DNA from 2 places in the Alteromonas sp. AWM4_230 genome. Region 1 is predicted to be linked to the other one. Evidence: predicted binding sites of a transcription regulator. Region 1 holds the regulator's gene; the other holds the start of a gene.
What was found. Region 1 encodes FNR, which switches genes on or off when oxygen is low (the NO sensors DNR and NnrR bind a similar motif). Its sites were predicted from a motif close to TTGATCTAGATCAA; they were not measured.
Positions count from the first base shown of each region.

Region 1 (9,764 bases):
TGAAATACTAAAATCATTTATGTGCGATGTATGCCTAAGTAGCATATGATCGTAAGCTTCATTGAAAAACCGAATAACTCGCTTTACAGCAACAGAGTAAGTACAACCCAATGTCAGCTAATCAATCCTTACCCAATATTGTTATTCTCACCGGTGCGGGCATTTCCGCTGAGTCTGGGTTAAAAACGTTTCGCGATAATAACGGCCTTTGGGAAAATCACAGCGTTGAAGAAGTCGCTACACCCGAAGCGTTCGAGCAAAACCCTAGTTTGGTTTATCGCTTTTATAATGCGCGCCGGGCACAGCTTCAACAGAATGATGTTTTGCCTAACGCAGCACATACGGCGCTGGCTAAACTAGAGAAAGCCTTCGGTCAAAAACTAACGTTGGTGACGCAAAACGTTGATGATTTACATGAGCGTGGTGGCAGCGAATCGGTTTATCATATGCATGGTAAGCTATTGTCGGCACGCTGTGCTATTAGCCAGCAAACTTTTGATTGGCGTGAGAGTTTTGATCACACCACTAAATGTCCGTGCTGTAAAAGAGTAACCCTTCGACCGGATATCGTTTGGTTTGGCGAAATGCCTATGTATATGGAAGAAATTTACGATGCACTCTCACAGGCCGATATGTTTATAGCTATTGGTACATCGGGTAATGTGTATCCCGCTGCTGGCTTTGTTCAAATTGCTAAAGAAAATGGCGCTCACACAATAGAAGCGAATTTAGAGCCAGGTGTATCCAATGCCTTGTTCGACGAATCACTTACAGGTCCTGCCTCGCGCATAGTTCCGCAGTGGGTTGATGAATTGATTTCAAAATATGCGCTGTAGGAGGCGCAAAACATGCAGTATATGAATGAATTTCTTACCATTGCACTGGTACACCTTGTGGCTGTTGCCAGCCCAGGTCCTGACTTTGCAGTGGTGGTTCGAAACAGCGTGGCTTATGGCAGACGTATCGCCATATATACCAGTATCGGTATTGGGCTAGCAATCTTATTGCATGTTGCTTACTCGCTAGTAGGGCTAAGTGTTGTAATTGCGACTACGCCTTGGCTTTTTACCACTTTTAGCTACGCTGCCGCTGCTTATTTACTTTATCTTGCTTTCGGTGCACTTAGAAGCGGCCCTGTAAAGCAGGAGCAAGACGTAGATACGGAAAAAAAGGTATCTCAAATCTCGGCAAAACGTGCCGTTTGGATGGGTTTTCTGACAAACGGACTTAATCCTAAAGCAACGCTGTTTTTCCTTTCACTTTTTACCGCTATCATCAGTATCGATACGCCATTTAGCGTAAAGCTTGGTTATGGTATCTATTTAGCATTTGCCACCGGGCTTTGGTTTTGTTTCCTTTCCTACCTTTTAAGTACAAGTAAAGTTGCCGAGCTTATTGGTAAAAAAGGCTATTGGTTGGATAGGGCGATGGGCGTGCTTTTAGTTGGGTTAGCCGCTAAGTTAGTGTTGGGTTAACTTTTGTTTATTACACAAGCAGGCATTTATTTTTGTGAATTGGTATAATCGCGCCGATTTTTCTAAAAGTATAAGAGAGTTGTGTGAAAGACGTAAACCCAGACCGCCTGAACAATACGTTGTCTAAACAGTATCAATTCGATACTAAAGGTCTCTTGCGCCGCGCTGCCGGTTTAACAAAAGCTAATTTTTCATCATTGTTTCAAGGTAGCCTTGTTTTATTCTTGACCTTTGTGGTGCTTGGGGTAATTGCCCAACAGTACATTACCATCAATGATGACGGTAGCTATGTATTCGAGCACCAGTCTATTATCCAGATTGTGGCAATCTGCATTGTGGCGCCGTTACTTACGGGCTTATACATGATGGGGGTTTTTGTAGCGCGAGGCGTAAAAGCATCGGTATTTACGGTATTTCAGTTTTTCCCCCTTATATTTCTGGTAGCGTTAACCCAGTTAGTTAGCAGTATCCTTGTACAGTTAGGCATGATGCTGCTTATCTTACCTGGCGTGTATTTCTACCTAGCGTCGTCCTTTTCTCTAATGTTAGTGGCCGACAGAAAACTAACTCCAATTAGCGCAATTATTCTTTCATGCCGAGTATTCAACGTGTACTGGGCCCAAATTGCCAGTATCTTCGGCGTTTTCTTCTTACTGTTTGTGTCGGTACCGCTGACGTTCGGGTTTTCCCTTATTTGGGTGTTACCTTTTTATTTTAGTATGATGGGGTTGCTCTATCAGGAATTGATTGGCGAGCAAGGAGTAAGCACGGACGCATCTGTAGATGATGTGAATGAGTCGAGCTTCGATGCATAAACGTGAAACCTTTAAAATTGTCCTTATAACGCTTGGTGTTCTGGCGGTTATCGTCATTAATGCCATTATTTTTACCAAGGACGAACCGGATATTTTAGATATACCGCAAACGGTGGAGGCGAAAAAGCCGGTACCTGATTTCTCTATTTATAGTGACGTAAAAGAGAAGAAAGAGGCGTTTTTTAACTATCTACGCCCGGAGGTAGAGAAGCAAAACGCTTACTTACTTACCTTGAGACATTATGTACAAACCTTGTATAGAAAAGCATTAGCCAACGAATCGCTTTCTGAAGACGATATGGCTAGGCTTGAATGGCTTGAAGAAGAGTATCGGGTAAAGTCTACACAGCCTTTAAAGACCAAACTATTGGCCTTACTGCAGAAAATTGATGTTTTACCTGTAGAGCTGGTACTTGTTCAGGCTGCGAATGAATCTGCATGGGGAACAAGCCGATTTGCAAGAAAGGGCTACAACTTTTTCGGTCTGTGGTGTTTTTCAAAAGGGTGCGGCTTCGTCCCGAATCGTCGAAATTCCGGCGCATCACACGAAGTGGCAAAGTTTGATAGTCTGTCGCGAGCGACGTACACCTATATGCGTAACCTCAATAGGCACGATGCCTACGCTGATTTAAGAGAGAGCCGCAGTCGACTTCGAGCTAACCAATTACCTATTACTGGTGTTGCATTGGCAGAAGGGCTAATGAACTATTCCGAGCGAGGAGCCGCTTATGTTGAAGAGCTTCAAACAATGATCCTATTTAACGAGGAGTTTTTATCCGAATGATACGCGCTGCATTATTTCTTGCTTCATCTCTTTTTGTCGGTTTTGGTAGTACATCTGTAGCTGCTGAAACGATAGATGTAGAGTACAGCCGTTTCTACAGCCATGTTAAAAAGCTAGATAACGAAGATACCCAAGCGCTTCAGTTTGCGTTTGGTTTTGTCCGAGTAGGAGAAGGGCGTTTATGCGAGGTTAACGGTGCATCTATCGTTACCGATAAGAAAACAATGCCACTAGACGTTACTGATGAAGGACGTTTTACCGTACCCACAGAAAAAGCACTGAAACTGGCTAATGCACTGGTACGTATCGACTTAAACGAACGTGCGAACGTTTGTGATATGTCGGTGCAGCTTGAAACCAAGCCAGAATACCTTAAACAGTATTACAAGAAAGAAGAACTCACTTTTTTGTATGAACAGTATGAAGCTTTTTTCAATGAAATGGGAAGCTTTTTGTCTTTTATGATGCCGTCGGTGAAGGGCTTGATGATTCAGTTCGAAGACAAAAATTTAGATTTCGTTACGCCGCAGGGTGTACAAATTAACAATGGTGTTCTGCAGTTAGAGCAAAAGTGGATAAATGAGGCGAAAGGCTTAACGCTGCCACAAGCGCCGCTGCGTGTAACAGCTATGGCGTCAAGTTAATCTACCTTTTGAACAATTAGGTATCAGGTTAGTAACTGATACCTAATTTGCTCTGCAATTCGCGCTATGGTCTCTTCGCCTTTTGCGCAAAGTTCTTCTGCCCTATGGAACTCCATAATACCTACATCAGTCAGCTGAGGTTCAATTAGTATATCTGGCGGGTCGCCAGCTAAACGAGACCGAGTAACACGAGCTTGCAGTATTTCAAGTGAGCTGCTCATTACGCTCATAATTCCTGGCGGGTTGCGCTTATTCACCTTTGCAGGCACTTCAGTAAATTCTTCTTCTACTTTTTCAATAACATCAGAGGCTATGCTTTCTTCGGTATTCACATCTTCAGAAGCATTGACTTGAAGCTGCTCTTCATTTTCGTCTGACGTTTTGTCATCTTTACTGTCTGGAGAAAACCATTGGCGCAATACGTTTTGGCTTTTAGTAAAAAAGTCTTCGGTTTTACGTTGGTTTTCTTCGTGGTCTTGCCTTAACTTTTCCAACCGAAGCGGGCGAAAATCGGCGTTAAGATTAACCGCAATCACAAAATCAGCCCCTAATTGGCGACACAAGTTCACCGGTACAGGGTTCACAACAGCGCCATCCACTAGCCAGCGATCGCCATGAGCAACGGGGGCAAAGAGCGCTGGAATAGCGCATGACGCTTGAATGGTATCGCCAATAGGTCCTGAATTAAATACCACTTCACGTCCGGTATATAGGTCAGTTGCCACAGCCGCAAAAGGTTTAAGCATATCTTCATAGGTAGATTCACAAAACTCGCTAGCAAGTTTGTCGAAAACTTTTTGTCCGCTGGCAATACCGCCACGTCTTAATCCAACACCCATAAGAGCAAGTACCTGCCAGTCGCTAAGTGAACAGGCCCATTCTTTTAAACCTTCTAGCTTACCACTTGCGTAGGCAGCACCAACGTAGGCGCCAATAGAGCAACCAGCAACAACGTCGATTTTAACGCCAAGCTTTTCCAATGCTTCAATTATACCAATGTGTGTCCAGCCCCTTGCGGCACCGGCACCTAACGCCAGTCCAATTTTCATTTACTTTGGTTCCATAATATTTACTACTTCGATAGCATTGTCTTCATCACTGAGATCTGCGCTATTTTCTGTAGCAAAAGAAGGTTCATCAAATCCTATATCACCATCTGCAACGGGGCCATCTTGAGTGACGATAGATTTAAAATCATAAAGATTACTATCTACAAGATGTGAAGGGGCCACGTTTTGAAGCGCACGGAACATTGATTCAATACGACCTGGGAAGCGGCGGTTCCAGTCTTGAAGCATTGCTTTTATGTTCTGGCGCTGAAGATTTTCTTGTGAACCACACAGGTTACAAGGAATAATTGGGAACTCAGCGGCTTGAGAATATTTTTCAATGTCTTTTTCGCTGCAGTAGGCCAGTGGACGAATGACAATATGCTCGCCGTTATCGCTAACCAGTTTTGGCGGCATAGATTTCAGCTTACCACCGTGAAACATATTCAGGAAAAACGTTTCTAGCATGTCGTCACGGTGGTGACCTAATGCAATTTTCGTCGCGCCTAGTTCTTTCGCTGTGCGATATAAAATACCACGGCGCAAACGAGAGCAAAGTGAACAGGTCGTTTTCCCTTCAGGAATCTTGTCTTTAACAATAGAGTAGGTGTCTTCTTCTACAATCTTGTAATCGACGCCAATGCTGTCTAAATACTCGGGCAAGATATGTTCAGGAAAACCGGGTTGCTTCTGGTCAAGATTTACCGCAATAATATCAAAATGAATAGGCGCAATCTTCTTTAAAAACAATAAAATATCAAGCATGGTATAGCTGTCTTTACCGCCCGATAAACACACCATAACCTTGTCGTTGTTTTCAATCATACCGAAATCGCCAATGGCCTTACCCACGTTGCGACGAAGTCGTTTCTGAAGTTTGTTGAAGTTGTACTTTTGCTTACTTTGCGCGGCGTTTAACGTCGGCGCATCAGCACTGCTTGTGCCTAAACTCATAATTAACTAGCTTGGTTTGTGATAAAGGCGCCATTATACATTAAAGCGCCTTTTCGAGACTATGGCTGTGTTGTTAAATTTATCGAGAAGCGTTAAGTACTGATTTAAGCGTGTATGATTAACTCTCGGAATTAACCGCTAAATGCGCAGTTTTTTTCATGAAAAACGCCCATCGCCGATTCGCCATTTGTCGCCACCAAGTGTCTTGGTATTTAAGCGCAATTAAGTCGTTAACTACACGGTTATCGGTGATTCAAACCCATCTGGCTTAATCGCAAGTACGTCACAATTTAGTTCATCAATAACGTGCTCGGCAGTATTGCCAATAAGCGCCGCCGAAATACCAACCCGTCCCACGGTGCCTATTACAACTAACTCGGCATCGAGTGTTTTAGCCACTTGCGGGATAACTTTTTCAGGCAAGCCTTCTTTCACCACACATTTATTTTCTGGAATACCATATTTCAGCGCGTGACTACGCATTTCTTTCATGTGATGATTTTTTACCGCATCGTGATACGTATCAGGGTCAAACTCTGGTACTTCAATGGCGATGTTAAGTGGAGTTGTAGGGTAGCTATTCACCAAATTAACGTTACCTTTCAGCAAAGAGGCATAATCGTTAGCGATTATCGTAAGCTTGTCGTTTAGTGCAGCATGCTCATCATCTTCACTGCCTACGTTTACTGCAGCTATAATTTCACCGCCTTCTGGCCAGTCGTGTTCTTTAACGAGCAGGACAGGGCGTGGGCACTTGCGCATTAGATGCCAGTCTGTAGGGGTAAAGATTACTGAGGCAAGGTCGTCATGTTTTTTAGTAGCTTTTACTACTAAGTCGATTTGGTTATTAAGGGCGTAATAAATAATCGATTCATAAGCACGGTTGTTCCACTCAACCACAATATCGGTCTCTGAAAAGCCTTGTTCTTTTAGCTGGGCAGATAACCATTTGGCGTGCTCTTTTGTAACGGCATCGCGCATTGATTCACGTTCGTCGGGGCTAAGCATGGTTGTCATATCGTAAGACAAATCATATACCACCATCATAGCGGTAACCGTGGCGCCGGTTTTTGACGCAAGTTCATAGGCACGGCTTAGGGCAGGCTGGTTGTCGCGCTCCGCGTCCACCACGGCAAGAATTCGTTTACACTCAATCATAACGTCTCCTCAACTACAAAGCTTTGTATGGCTGTCGACATCGAAATTGTTTCAAAACAGTTTATATAAACCAGTTACATTAACTATAAACCACATTTTGAAAAACGTAAGTTGTTTTGGATCAAGCGTTAACAGTTCGTTGATAAGTAAAAAGGCTTCATTGAACAACAAAGGTGCTTTACATGCTCAATGGATATGGTGTGACTTATGAGGGGATACAGTGAAATTATAAAGCTTAAAACTAAAAAGCGCGCATGAAGCGCGCTCAAGATAACAGAAGAATAAATTAACCGTTACAGACTACGCTAGGGCCATTTAACGCCTCCAACTTGGTATTTAACCGATCAAAATCCAAAATAGAGATCAATTTACCGTCTACTTTGATAATGTTTTCTTTCTGAAAACGGCTTAATAGACGACTAATGGTTTCTATCGTTAAGCCTAAGTAGTTGCCGATTTCGTTTCGGGTCATAGTTAGGTGAAATTCTCTGTGCGAGAAGCCGCGCTCTTCAAAGCGCTGAGATAGGTGCGATATAAAATATAGCAAACGCTCTTCGGCAGTACGCTTGTTTAAAAGCATGATCATGTCGTGATCTTGTTTAATTTCTGCGCTCATAAAGCTCATGATCTGATGGCGTAGCTTAGGAAATTGAACCGACATTTCATCAAGGGTTTCATATGGCAGTTCACATACCATGGCGGTTTCTAGCGCTGAGGTGTAACTTTGATGCTTACTTTCGCGCAGGGCATCGAATCCAATAATATCACCAGGGAAGTGGAAGCCAGTGATTTGCTCTTCACCATCTTGATTAGTTACAAATGACTTAAAAGAACCCGTTCTTACGGCAAAAAGCGAATGAAATTTATCGCCAGTTTGAATGAGCGTATCACCTTTGTGAAGCGGCTTTTTGCGCTCAATTATATCGTCAAGAGACTCGATTTCTGTTTTGTTCAGCGCCACCGGTAAACACAAGTGACTGAAGCTACAGTTTTGACAGTGAATAGAAAATTGGCTTCCTTTGCTCATAATACATGCTCTTTTGAAGATTACCCAATAATGATACACCCATTTTTAAACGATTGCGCCATGAATAAGATAAGCTGCATAAATGGCCATTATTACGGCAATTATTTGTCTAACGTTATTGTTTTGAAAACTGCTAACAATATACTGACTGCCTGCACTTGCTGCGAGTAGCGTTGGCAAAGTACCTAAACCGAAGAAAAACATGATGGCAGCGCCCTGCAATGCATTCCCCGACGCTAAAGACCAAGTAAGTGTTGAATACACTAATCCACAAGGCAGCCAGCCCCAAATAAACCCATAAGGAATAGCACTAAAAGGGGTTTTAAAAGGTAAAAAACGCTTAGATAACGGCTGCAGTTTAGAAAATAAACCTTTGCCTGCGTTTTCTAACACCGTTAACCCTGTCCACCATTTGCCTAAATAACAGGCCAACAACAGCAACATAATACCGCTGAGTAAAGACAGGGCATAGTTGGCCAGAGGAATATAGTCTGCTGCAATTTTGCCAAGTGCGCCGGTCAGTGCGCCAGCAATGGTGTAGCTAGCTATGCGCCCCATGTTATAGGCTAGGGCGTAAGGCACTGCTGAAGCACCTTTTGGTGACACCATTCTTAGCGCTGCCACTATACCGCCGCACATACCCACGCAGTGAACACCGCCCGCTAAGCCGATAAGAAAAGCTGAGAAGTAATTAATCCCCTCCATGCTGCCCTTGGTTTTTCTCTACTTTAGTATTCTGAAGTTGCTTGCGTTGTTCAGCGAGCTTTTTTTCTTCTGGCGGAAGGTCATCGTCAAACAGTATGCTGTAACCTTGACGGTCTAAATCTTCAAACTGATTAGTTTTAACCGCCCAGAAGAATATTACGATAGCGACGGCTACTATAATGATGGCGATTGGAATTAAAACGTAAATAATGCTCATACTATTTGCCCAGAAGTCGCGTAGAGTTTGTCACTACTATGATACTGCTTAATGACATGCCAACAACCGCCATCCACGGCGAAAGTAGGCCAGATACGGCGAAAGGTAAGATCAAAACGTTGTAACCTACCGACCAACCAATATTTTGTCTTATTTTTTGCTTCACTTGATGCGCAGTTCGGATGAGTTCTGGCACAGAAAGCAACTGATCGCCAAGCAAAATCACGTCGGCTGCAGTTTTCGCAACATCTGTGGCATTACCTACCGCTATCGCTACATCAGCACTTGCAAGAACAGGGGCGTCATTAATACCATCGCCCATCATCATAACCTTTGAGCCAGATTGCTGCATAGCTTGAACCGCTTCATATTTCTGCTCTGGGGTAAGGCCCCCTTTAGCGGCAGATATTGGTAAAGATTTAGTAAGAGAGTCAACGTTTTGCTGTGTATCGCCGCTTAGTACAGCGAGGGTATGACTTTTTGCCAATATATCGAGGGTTTCTTGGGTATCGTCACGCAGTGAGTCACGAACTTCAAAAGCCGCCATAATACGGCCTTTGACAGTAAGAAATACGTTAGCCGAGGGATAGCGCTCGATAAATGATTGCTGTGATTCGTGAACACTGAACGCTGCTGAGCCCATGGAGAATAGCGTGTCATTAATTTCACCGCTAATTCCGCCTCCTGGCGTGACCGTGAAATTTGTCACTTTGTGTACGGTGTTGCCGCTTGACGTTTTATCACCGATAAAGGCCTTATCACCGCTAAAGGCTTTTTTGTCGCTAAAGGCTTTAGCAATAGGGTGCTCAGAGCGAGATTCTAGTGCGCGGGCAATTGATAGCGCACTGTCGCTGTCTACGCCGTCAGCGTACCAAGCGTTTGAAATAGTGAACTTACCTTGTGTAAGCGTACCGGTTTTGTCGAGCGCGATAGTGT
Region 1 is NZ_JBSWTB010000001.1:2,649,441-2,659,204, forward strand. It holds gene cobB (Sir2 family NAD+-dependent deacetylase) at 111-836, shown strand; gene ACXACS_RS11415 (LysE family translocator) at 849-1,475, shown strand; gene ACXACS_RS11420 (YciC family protein) at 1,559-2,290, shown strand; gene ACXACS_RS11425 (glucosaminidase domain-containing protein) at 2,283-3,074, shown strand; gene ACXACS_RS11430 (DUF2987 domain-containing protein) at 3,071-3,718, shown strand; gene ACXACS_RS11435 (patatin-like phospholipase family protein) at 3,742-4,767, opposite strand; gene ttcA (tRNA 2-thiocytidine(32) synthetase TtcA) at 4,768-5,721, opposite strand; gene uspE (universal stress protein UspE) at 5,956-6,879, opposite strand; gene fnr (fumarate/nitrate reduction transcriptional regulator Fnr) at 7,166-7,906, opposite strand; gene ACXACS_RS11455 (sulfite exporter TauE/SafE family protein) at 7,952-8,611, opposite strand; gene ccoS (cbb3-type cytochrome oxidase assembly protein CcoS) at 8,598-8,828, opposite strand; gene ACXACS_RS11465 (heavy metal translocating P-type ATPase) at 8,830-9,764, opposite strand, start outside.

Region 2 (9,764 bases), 2.3 Mb from region 1:
ATTTCTTTATGTAGGAAACCCCATGCAAAAGAAAAGGCCACTCAACGACGCTGAAATGGCATTTCTAAAACAGTCTGCCGTAAACTATGTGGTATTAAAAGATGAGTACCTAGAAGAAGCGAACTAGTTTCGCTTCTCACTTTGCTCAACAATATCTCTAACCTGTTTCACAATGTCCGAGGTATCGGGGCGCTTTTGTGTCCATATATAGAAAGCTTCTGCCGCTTGCTCAACCAGCATCCCTAACCCATCTATTTGCGTTTTGACACCAAGCTCGGCCGCATCTCTCATAAACCGCGTGGGCGAGTTTTTATATACCATGTCGTACACCACTTCACAGTGTTGTAAAACACCATCAGTTAAACTACACGGCAACTCGTTGCTTAGACTAGCAGCTGTTGAATTGATAATAATATGAGGTGCTATCGTTGCGATATCTTCTAGGGACACCACCTGCACTTTAGCGTTAGACGCAGCGCTTGCGACTTCCTCAGCTTTTGCTTTCGTTCTGTTCGCAATAATTAGTGAAGCAGCACCCGCTTTTAATAACGGAGAAATAACACCACGGGCTGCGCCGCCGGCACCAATAAGCAACACGCGCTTACCCTTAATTTCCACACCGCTGTTAAGCAAGTCGTTTACCAGCCCTACACCATCAGTGTTGAATCCCCATATTTCACCGCTGTCACCATTCATTAGCGTATTAACAGCTTGTGCATCTTTGGCTGCTTGGTCATCTACCTTTGCCAAGTTGAATGCATCAAGCTTAAAAGGCATGGTGACGTTACAACCTACAGCGCCTTCCTGAGCTAAAAACGCGTTGGCGGCATCTACAAAACCGTCTACTGGCGCAAGTATCTTTTCATAAGAAATCTTTTCTCCCACTTGTTCAGCAAACATTTGATGGATAGTTGGTGATAAACTCTGTGCAATAGGATTTCCGAATACAGCGAATTTTTTCATGGGAATACGAGACTTATTTAATATAAAGAAGAAAAACGATAATCGTGCTTCGCAGAGTACACCATATGAACGTATAGGTGGAGAGGAGAAAGTGCGGGAATTAGCAAATACCTTTTACGACATTATGGAGACCGACCCATTAGCAAATGAACTACTTGCTATTCACCCTCAGCCATTAGACAGAATTCGTCATGTATTCTTTTTATATTTGAGTTTATGGCTGGGTGGTCCTGATGATTATCAGCAGCAATTTGGACACCCCCGTTTGCGTGCACGCCACCTTCCCTACACAGTAACTCCAGAGTTAAAAGCACAGTGGATGTATTGTATGCGAAAAGCCATGTTTAAAACGGTAGAAGATATCGCGTTAGCTCAAAAGTTGATAGACGCACTTGATCAACTCGCCAATCACATGGTGAATACAAAATAAAAAAGCGCGTTGAAAGGATTAACCTTTTAACGCGCAACTCCCCTGTTACTGTCTACGCTCTTTATGGCGCATAAAGTAGTGCAATTGTGAAAGCCTCATAGTTAATAAGGCGTGAAACTAATAATTAGAATGTGTAACCCACCGATAAGGTATACACCCAAGGGTCTATTTCAATATCACTTACCTTTCCAGCAGCATCTCCCACTTTAAAGGTGGCTTCTGTATCTATATCAATGAATCGAACCGATGCATTGACGTGCCATTTGGTATCAATTTGGTAATCCATTCCCACCTGAGCTGATACACCAAATGAATTATCAAGGGATAGGTCGCTTAAGCCAGCTGTTTCATTCGCACCTGTAAACTCTTCATCAAAGATAAAGGTATAGTTGATACCAGCACCAATGTACGGCTGAAATGCAGAGCTGGCATCATTAAAATAGTAGTTTGCGGTAAGCGTAGGTGGAAGATGTGTGACTTCACCAAGCTGATTACCCGTCCCTAAGGGATCAGCAACAGAAAAATTAACGTCGTGCTTAAAGGGCGTTGCGGCAAGCAGCTCAATATTAATATTGTCAGTAATAAAGTACGCTACATTTAAACCTAACTGAGTATCGTTATCGATATTAAGGGCCACGCCAAGATCAGTTCCACCCGCTACGATGTTAGAAGTCGATTCGTCAGGAGCAACGGTAGTAAGACCGCCACGAACAATCCAGTCGCCCTGTTGATGAGCGTTAGCTAAAGGTGAAAGTGCAGCAAGTGTAAGACAAAGTGCAGATGCAGATAAAAAGTGTTTGCGCATGATGTGTCTCTTTTGTGTTTAACTAAGATGGCGCTACTTTACGCCCTTGGTTAAGAGAAACATTGATCCAGCGCAAGCTTAATAACTCATTGAAACAAAGATGATATTCGGACTTGATGCAGATCAAAAAAACGCCGCATTGATGTTAATGCGGCGTTTTTTAGTCATTGAAGATGAGTGCTGTTATAGGCGGTACGCTTTAGAATTTAAGCGCAGCCTTAGTTAACTAATTGATCACCAGTCAGTAGGCTTTAACCAGTCAGTTAACTTAGCTTCAGCGCTACCCGGTGCGGGTGTATAGCAATACTCCCAGCGGGCTAACGGCGGCATCGACATTAAAATAGACTCTGTGCGCCCTCCGGTTTGTAATCCAAACAGGGTACCCCGGTCGAATACTAAATTGAATTCGACATAGCGACCTCGGCGATAAAGTTGGAAATCACGCTCTCTTTCACCGAAATCGGTTTGCTTACGACGTTCAACAATAGGAACGTAAGCATCGATGAAGCCATTACCAACAGCCTGCATAAACGCAAATGACTGTTCAAAGCCCCATTCATTCAGGTCGTCGAAGAACAAACCGCCCACTCCGCGAGTTTCATTGCGATGCTTTAAGTAAAAGTAGTCGTCGCACCACTTTTTATACTTAGGATAAACATCATCGCCAAACGGCTTACATAATTTCTTCGCGGTATCATGCCAGTGCACAACGTCATCTTTGAACGGATAAAACGGCGTTAAGTCAAAACCACCACCAAACCACCAGATAGGTGCTTCACCTTCTTTTTCCGCAATGAAAAAGCGAACGTTAGCGTGTGACGTTGGGACATACGGGTTATGTGGGTGAATAACAAGTGACACGCCCATTGCTTGAAAATTTCTTCCCGCAAGCTCAGGACGATTTGCCGTTGCTGATGCAGGCATTTGGCTGCCAAACACGTGTGAAAAATTAACGCCGCCTTGCTCAATCACCGCACCGTTTTTTAAGACTCGAGAGCGACCACCGCCGCCTTCTTCACGCTTCCAACTATCCTCGACAAACTGACCTTTCCCATCGGCGAGCTCGAGGGTTTGGCAAATGGTGTCCTGAAGCCCTAGTAGATAGCTTTTTACTTGTTCTATTACTTCAGCGGCGTTTTTACCGTCCACTAATTCTGCTGACGTCATGCTCTTATTACCTCTGCCGTGTCACCATCGCGAATGGTACTGGGTTTAGTTGCACCGCCTACTGAACCGTCAACGTAGAAAACGGAATCAGCGAATACGGCTTTTGCTTCTTCAGTGGTGATGGCTGGCGGTTGACCTGTTAGGTTAGCACTTGTAGAAACAAGTGGCTTCCCTAACTTATTGCACAGCTCAACTACTACTGGATGATTAGTTACGCGCACAGCTATTTTATTATGCTTGCCGGTTAACCAAACAGGCGCCGATGTCGACTTAGGTAATAGCCATGTATTAGGGCCAGGCCAGCTAGAGAAAATATCGGTGCGTCGGTGTGGTCGTATGGCGTTGTCGTTGACATAGGGCAATAGCTGACTGTAATTGGCAGCTATTAAAATAACGCCCTTTTCTACTGGTCGTTGTTTTATCTCTAACAACGCATTTACCGCTGCTTCATTGTCCGGGTCACATCCAATGCCCATTACCGCTTCGGTTGGATAAACGATTAAACTTCCCGCTTCAAAAGCGGCAACAACAGGGTCTACTTCAGACGAATTAGCCTCAACGGGTGTAAACGTATTCACGTTCCCATTTTGGGTATCAGACATGGTTTTGATCTCTACGTATAGTTCTTCGTGTAGTTCTTTGTATAGTTACTTTTTAAAGCCACAAGTAGGCTGAGGGCACTGTAACTGTCCCTTTTTATCTATCAATACTCCCCAACCGCAGTCTGGGCAGCTTTCATTTACCGGCGTGAAATTTAGCACATATCGACATTGTGGATAATGGTTGCACGCAAAAAACTGTTTACCGTATTTGTTAGTACGCGAGATCAGGTGCCCTTTCTTGCATTTTGGGCAATCTACCAAGGTGTCTTCTTTTTCTTTAATAGGCTCTATGTGATGGCACGTAGGAAAATTTGTACAGCCAATAAACATACCAAACCGCCCCTTTTTTATAGCAAGGTCAGAAGCACATTCGGGGCAAGCTATACCATCTAAGGTTTTAAGAATAGTGGTTTGTTTATCGTGAAGCGGCTTACTAAAGTTGCATTCAGGGTAGCCCGTACACCCAATGAACGGGCCTGATTTACTGTTCTTTATATGAAGGGGCTTGCCGCACTCTGGACAGTCTCCGAAGTTATCATCTAGAGCATGCTCGTGCGCTGAAAAAAGTGAGTGGTCTATTTTAGACATGTATTAGACGTTAAGGCCTTAACGCGCTGTAATTTCACAGCGCATTTTGTAAGTAAAGATTTAAGTATCAGTGACTACGACTGCATTAATGCAGAACGCCATCTGGCTCTTCGAACAAAAGATCTTCCATTTGCGCGTAGGCTTTCTCTTTGCCAGGTACGTTGAATAGTACCATTAGCACAACCCACTTCAGGTCTTCTAAACAGAATTCATTGGAATCGATTTCCATAACCCTGTCTATCACCATTTCACGTGTGGAAGCATCTAGTACATTGACCTGTTCTAAGAACATAAGAAAACCACGACATTCCACATCTAAACGCATCTGTTCTTCGTGGGTGTAAATGCGGCTTAAGCTAGTGCTAATCCCTTTACAAAAATACGGTTTAATATCCGTTTCCTGCAGAGCCGCTAGCTTTTCTAACCATGCGAGGGCTTTATAAATCTCATCGTGATGGAAACCTGCGCGCACAAGCTCTTCCGTTAACTCGTCTTGATCAACACGAATTTCCGTTTCACTGTGAATGAAGTTTTCAAACAGATACATGAGGATATCGAACATATTATTTTCCCCTCAATTTAATGTAACCACCAGGGACAGCGGCTACTAAACCACGCAACTCATATTCTAATAATGATGCCATTGCTTGCGATACTGATAAGGCATTGCGCTGGGCTATAACATCAATAGCGGTGATGTCATAATCCACACTAGCTAATAATTTATCGGTTGCCAAGCTATTCGCTGCACTTTTTTCGTTTTGCTCGTTTACATCCAAGCCCAGTTGCTCAGGTTGAAAACCAATTTCATCAAGAATATCGTTAATATTAGTTACTAATTTGGCGCCCTGTTGGATTAACCAATGGCAGCCTTCAGAGTACGCGTGAAAGATACTACCAGGCACAGCGAATACTTCTCGCCCCATATCTGCGGCCAAATTCGCAGTTATCAAGGTGCCACTCTTAATTTTTGCCTCTACCACCAAGGTTCCAAGTGATAATGCTGCGATAATTCGGTTTCTTCTAGGAAAGTGCCAAGGCTTAGGCCCCTGCCCCGGAAAGAACTCTGTGACGGTAACGCCTTTGTCATTATTTATTTCCTCGTAGAGCTTGTGATTTTTCGCGGGGTAGACCTTTTCAGGCCCCGTCCCCATTACTGCGATTGTCCCTGCGTTACCACACAAAGCGCCTTGATGCGCTGCACTATCAATGCCCATAGCAAGACCGCTTGTTACTGCAACCCCATTACTAGACAACCCTACTGCAAATTCACTGGCGATACGCTTACCCTGAATGCTAGCCCTTCTGCTACCCACAATGGCAATTTGCGGGCTCGACAACAAAGTACTATCCCCCGTTGCAAATAGCACTAGGGGTGGACTGTCCAATTGCTTTAACGATTGGGGGTAGTATGAAGACGAATAAGAAATAATGTGTCTATTATCAGTTGCTTGTTCCCATGAGAAGGCAGCATCAATAAGTGGCTTTGATATTTGATTTACGAGCTGCTTCACATCGTCGGGAAGTGATGATGCATTACCTACTAAATCAGCAGGAGATAGTTGATAGTGTTCAAGGGACTGTAGCCAGATTTTAGGGGAGGTGCCCTGAGCCGATGCTAGTGCTATCCATGCAAATAGCTCGCTGTTTGATTGAGAAGTATGCTGTTTCATTGTCGCTCCTTTAAAAGCGACAATGAAACCTATAGCGTCTAAGGCTTAGCAACAATAAAGCCGCGCTTAATTCCTTTATTCGCTCGTGTTATTAATCCATAGCTTGCCGCATCGAATGTTTTAAAAACAATCACTTCACCTACTTTGAGCGCGGGTTGTGCTACCGTATCGATAAACCACTCACCACCGTTTTTAGCACCGGGTTCATCAACGTAACGCGGGCTATCTTCATCAATAATGGCTGGGCCTTGAGCATACAGCCCCAATACTGTGCCTGGTGCTACATCCATTGCACCAAGGTCAACAATGACAACGTCATATTTGCCAAGTAAGTCGTGATCATGCAAATCACCCACGACCGCTCCTCGTTGTGAGGTAGCAGGCGTAAGCTCGAAACCTTCTGGATGAGTAAAGCCACCGGCCATCAATTTGTCACCACGTTTTGCTTCTTGATTGGCGTCATCAATAAACAGCAGCATGGTGTCGTCTGACTGGTCTTTCTCTACCAATGAAGCATTGGATATATGAGTGACCTGAATGCCCAGCGTTTCTCCATCTAGGTTTTTGATAGTAGCGTGCTTTCTAATCACTCTGTACTGATCGTCAGTACTGAATTGTTGCTGGCTAAGCACAAAGTCATCTGAAGCAAACCTTACATTTCCGTCTTGGTTACCTAGGAGTCGAGGTAAGGTTGAATAGTCGTCTTCGTCTAGCAACATATGCTGTCTAACAAAAGGAGATATAGTAGTCCAAGACAGGACGTCAACAGGTTTTGGCTTTATTCGCTTATCGGTAGACGGTGAAAGGTTGTAGGCTAGCTTGTCGCGTTTTACGCTTAAGACAGGCTGACCATCAATGTAACCTAAAACGATGACATCACCGGGATAGATGAGATGAGGGTTATCTATTTGCGTATTCGTTCGCCATAGCTCTGGCCATAGCCAAGGCTCGTTTAGAAAAATACTCGCAATTTCCCATAGGGTGTCGCCACGCTTCACCGTATAGGTTTCAGGCGCAGTGTCTTTTAATTGAAGCGCGAACGCAGGCAAAGACAAAAGCACTCCAAAAATAAATATTGCTGCACGACGCGCGTATGTTAATCGCTTTTTCAAATTGACCACCTGCAAATTATTCACTGTCATTTATTGTTGATTTTTCAGACAATAGCACTATATCGGCAGAAGTACGTATTCTTATAGGGTTTAGGCAAAAAACTGCACGAAACCACCCGATATACGTTAGAATAGTAACTTAATAAGCACTGTAAAGCGTGCTGGCAATTAGATCGTATATGAATTTATACAGCGAAAAGGTGAAGTAAGCGAGAAATGGCAATTTTAGACGTATTAAGTTTTCCTGATGAACGTCTTCGCACGGTAGCTAAACCCGTAGAAGAGGTTAACGACGAAATTAAACAATTGGTATCGGACATGTTCGAAACCATGAAAGACGAGAACGGTATTGGCCTTGCAGCGACGCAAGTTAATCGCCACGTTCAAGTTGTTGTAATGGACGTATCGGAAGATCAAAACGAGCCTCGCGTATTTATTAACCCTGAAATTATTCGTAAAGATGGTTCCACAATTAGCGAAGAAGGCTGCTTGTCTGTACCGGGTAACTACGCCAAAGTTGAGCGCGCTGAAGCAATAACGGTGAAAGCGTTAGATGAAAACGGGGACACTTTTGAATTGGACGCCGAAGGCCTGCTGGCTATCTGTATTCAACACGAACTCGATCATTTAAAAGGTAAGCTTTTTATCGATTATTTATCGCCACTTAAGCGCCAACGTATTCGTAAAAAGCTTGAGAAAGAAGCGCGGCTTGCCGCAAAAGCGTAGGGAATAACGTGACGACTCCATTAAAAGTGATTTTTGCCGGTACTCCGGATTTTGCGGCTAAACATCTATCGGCGTTGCTAGAGAGTGAGCACGAGGTTATTGCAGTCTACACTCAGCCTGATAGGCCCGCTGGACGAGGTAAGAAACTCACAGCCAGCCCAGTTAAAGTGCTCGCTGAAGAAAATGCCATTCCTGTGTATCAACCTCAGTCGTTAAAAGCGCCAGACGCACAAGAAGAATTAGCCTTGCTAAATGCCGATTTAATGGTGGTAGTTGCTTATGGCCTAATATTGCCTACTGCTGTGCTTAATGCACCTAGACTAGGTTGTATTAATGTCCACGGTTCTATTTTGCCAAAGTGGCGTGGCGCAGCTCCAATTCAGCGCGCTATATGGGCGGGTGACGCAGAAACCGGCGTAACTATAATGCAAATGGATGAAGGTTTAGATACCGGCGATATGCTTCACATAGCCACATTACCTATCACGCCTGAAGACACCAGCGCCACTTTGTATGAAAAGCTTGCAGAACTAGGGCCACAAGCGTTAGTTGAAGTCGTCGATAACTTTGAAAACTATACGCCCACCAAACAAGATGATTCTTTGGCTACCTATGCGAAAAAGCTTTCTAAAGAAGAAGCGCTTATCAATTGGGCAGACGATGCCGAGCAAATAGAACGAAATATTCGCGCCTTCAACCCTTGGCCGGTAGCGTGGATGAAGGTAGAAGATCAGAATGTGAAGGTGTGGTCAGCTACCGTTGTAACACTAGATAAAGAGGTTAAGCCAGGTACTATAATCAGTGCTAATAAAGAAGGCATAACCATAGCAACAGGGCGCGATGCACTTTGCATCACATCACTTCAAATTCCAGGTAAAAAGGCGCTACCAGCGTCAGACGTCATCAATGCTCGCCAAACGTGGTTTGAAGTGGGTCGTTGTCTGACACAAGCGGACTAAACGTGAAACCATTACCCCTTCCCAAGCAAAAAAACCTGCGCGCAGATTGTGCGTGGGTCATTTATCAAATTTTAGAGCAAGGCAAGTCGTCGCGTGAATGCCTAGAACGCGTTCAGCGCAGACACAACGCCAAAGACAACGCATGGATTCAAGAAATGTCGTTAGGGGTAATGCGTCGCCTTCCCCTTTTACAGCACTGGCTACGCTCTTTGCTAGATAGACCCTTAAAGGGAAATAAAAAGGTTATCGAGCACCTTATACTTCTTGGCTTGTACCAGCTTAACTTTTCACGAGTTAGTAACCATGCTGCAGTAGGTGAAACCGTTGCTGCAGCGTCTTATTTAAATGCAGCAGCGCTTAAAGGCTTGGTAAATGCGGTATTACGCAATTTTCAGCGAGAGAACCTTGCCGACAAAAACGTTGATGATGCCATTATAAACAGCGGTTTACCTAAGTGGCTGTTTAAGGCAATAGAGACCGCCTATGGCGCCGATGCCGACCAAGTGCGTAGCGAAACTAACGCTATGGCTCCCATCTGGCTTCGTGTAAATAAGCTGCAAACAACATTGGCAGCATTCACCGAGGCGCTAGATAGTGTTGGCGTCGAATATACCCTTAGCGACAATCACGCAGATGCAGTAATTCTGGCTAAACGTGAAGACATTACGTCCCTGCCTGGCTTTGATAAAGGGCACTTTGCGGTGCAAGACGGTGCAGCTCAATTAGCCGCACACTACTT
Region 2 is NZ_JBSWTB010000001.1:376,358-386,121, forward strand. It holds gene ACXACS_RS01580 (gamma carbonic anhydrase family protein) at 1-127, shown strand, start outside; gene aroE (shikimate dehydrogenase) at 124-963, opposite strand; gene ACXACS_RS01590 (group II truncated hemoglobin) at 962-1,393, shown strand; gene ACXACS_RS01595 (OmpW family outer membrane protein) at 1,518-2,198, opposite strand; gene hemF (oxygen-dependent coproporphyrinogen oxidase) at 2,433-3,365, opposite strand; gene tsaC (L-threonylcarbamoyladenylate synthase type 1 TsaC) at 3,362-3,967, opposite strand; gene ACXACS_RS01610 (DNA topoisomerase family protein) at 4,013-4,555, opposite strand; gene ACXACS_RS01615 (DUF494 family protein) at 4,641-5,117, opposite strand; gene dprA (DNA-processing protein DprA) at 5,119-6,228, opposite strand; gene ACXACS_RS01625 (LysM peptidoglycan-binding domain-containing protein) at 6,267-7,340, opposite strand; gene def (peptide deformylase) at 7,557-8,066, shown strand; gene fmt (methionyl-tRNA formyltransferase) at 8,075-9,025, shown strand; gene rsmB (16S rRNA (cytosine(967)-C(5))-methyltransferase RsmB) at 9,028-9,764, shown strand, end outside.
Region 2: the regulator FNR is predicted to act here: its motif matches at 2,312-2,325, upstream of ACXACS_RS01595 (OmpW family outer membrane protein).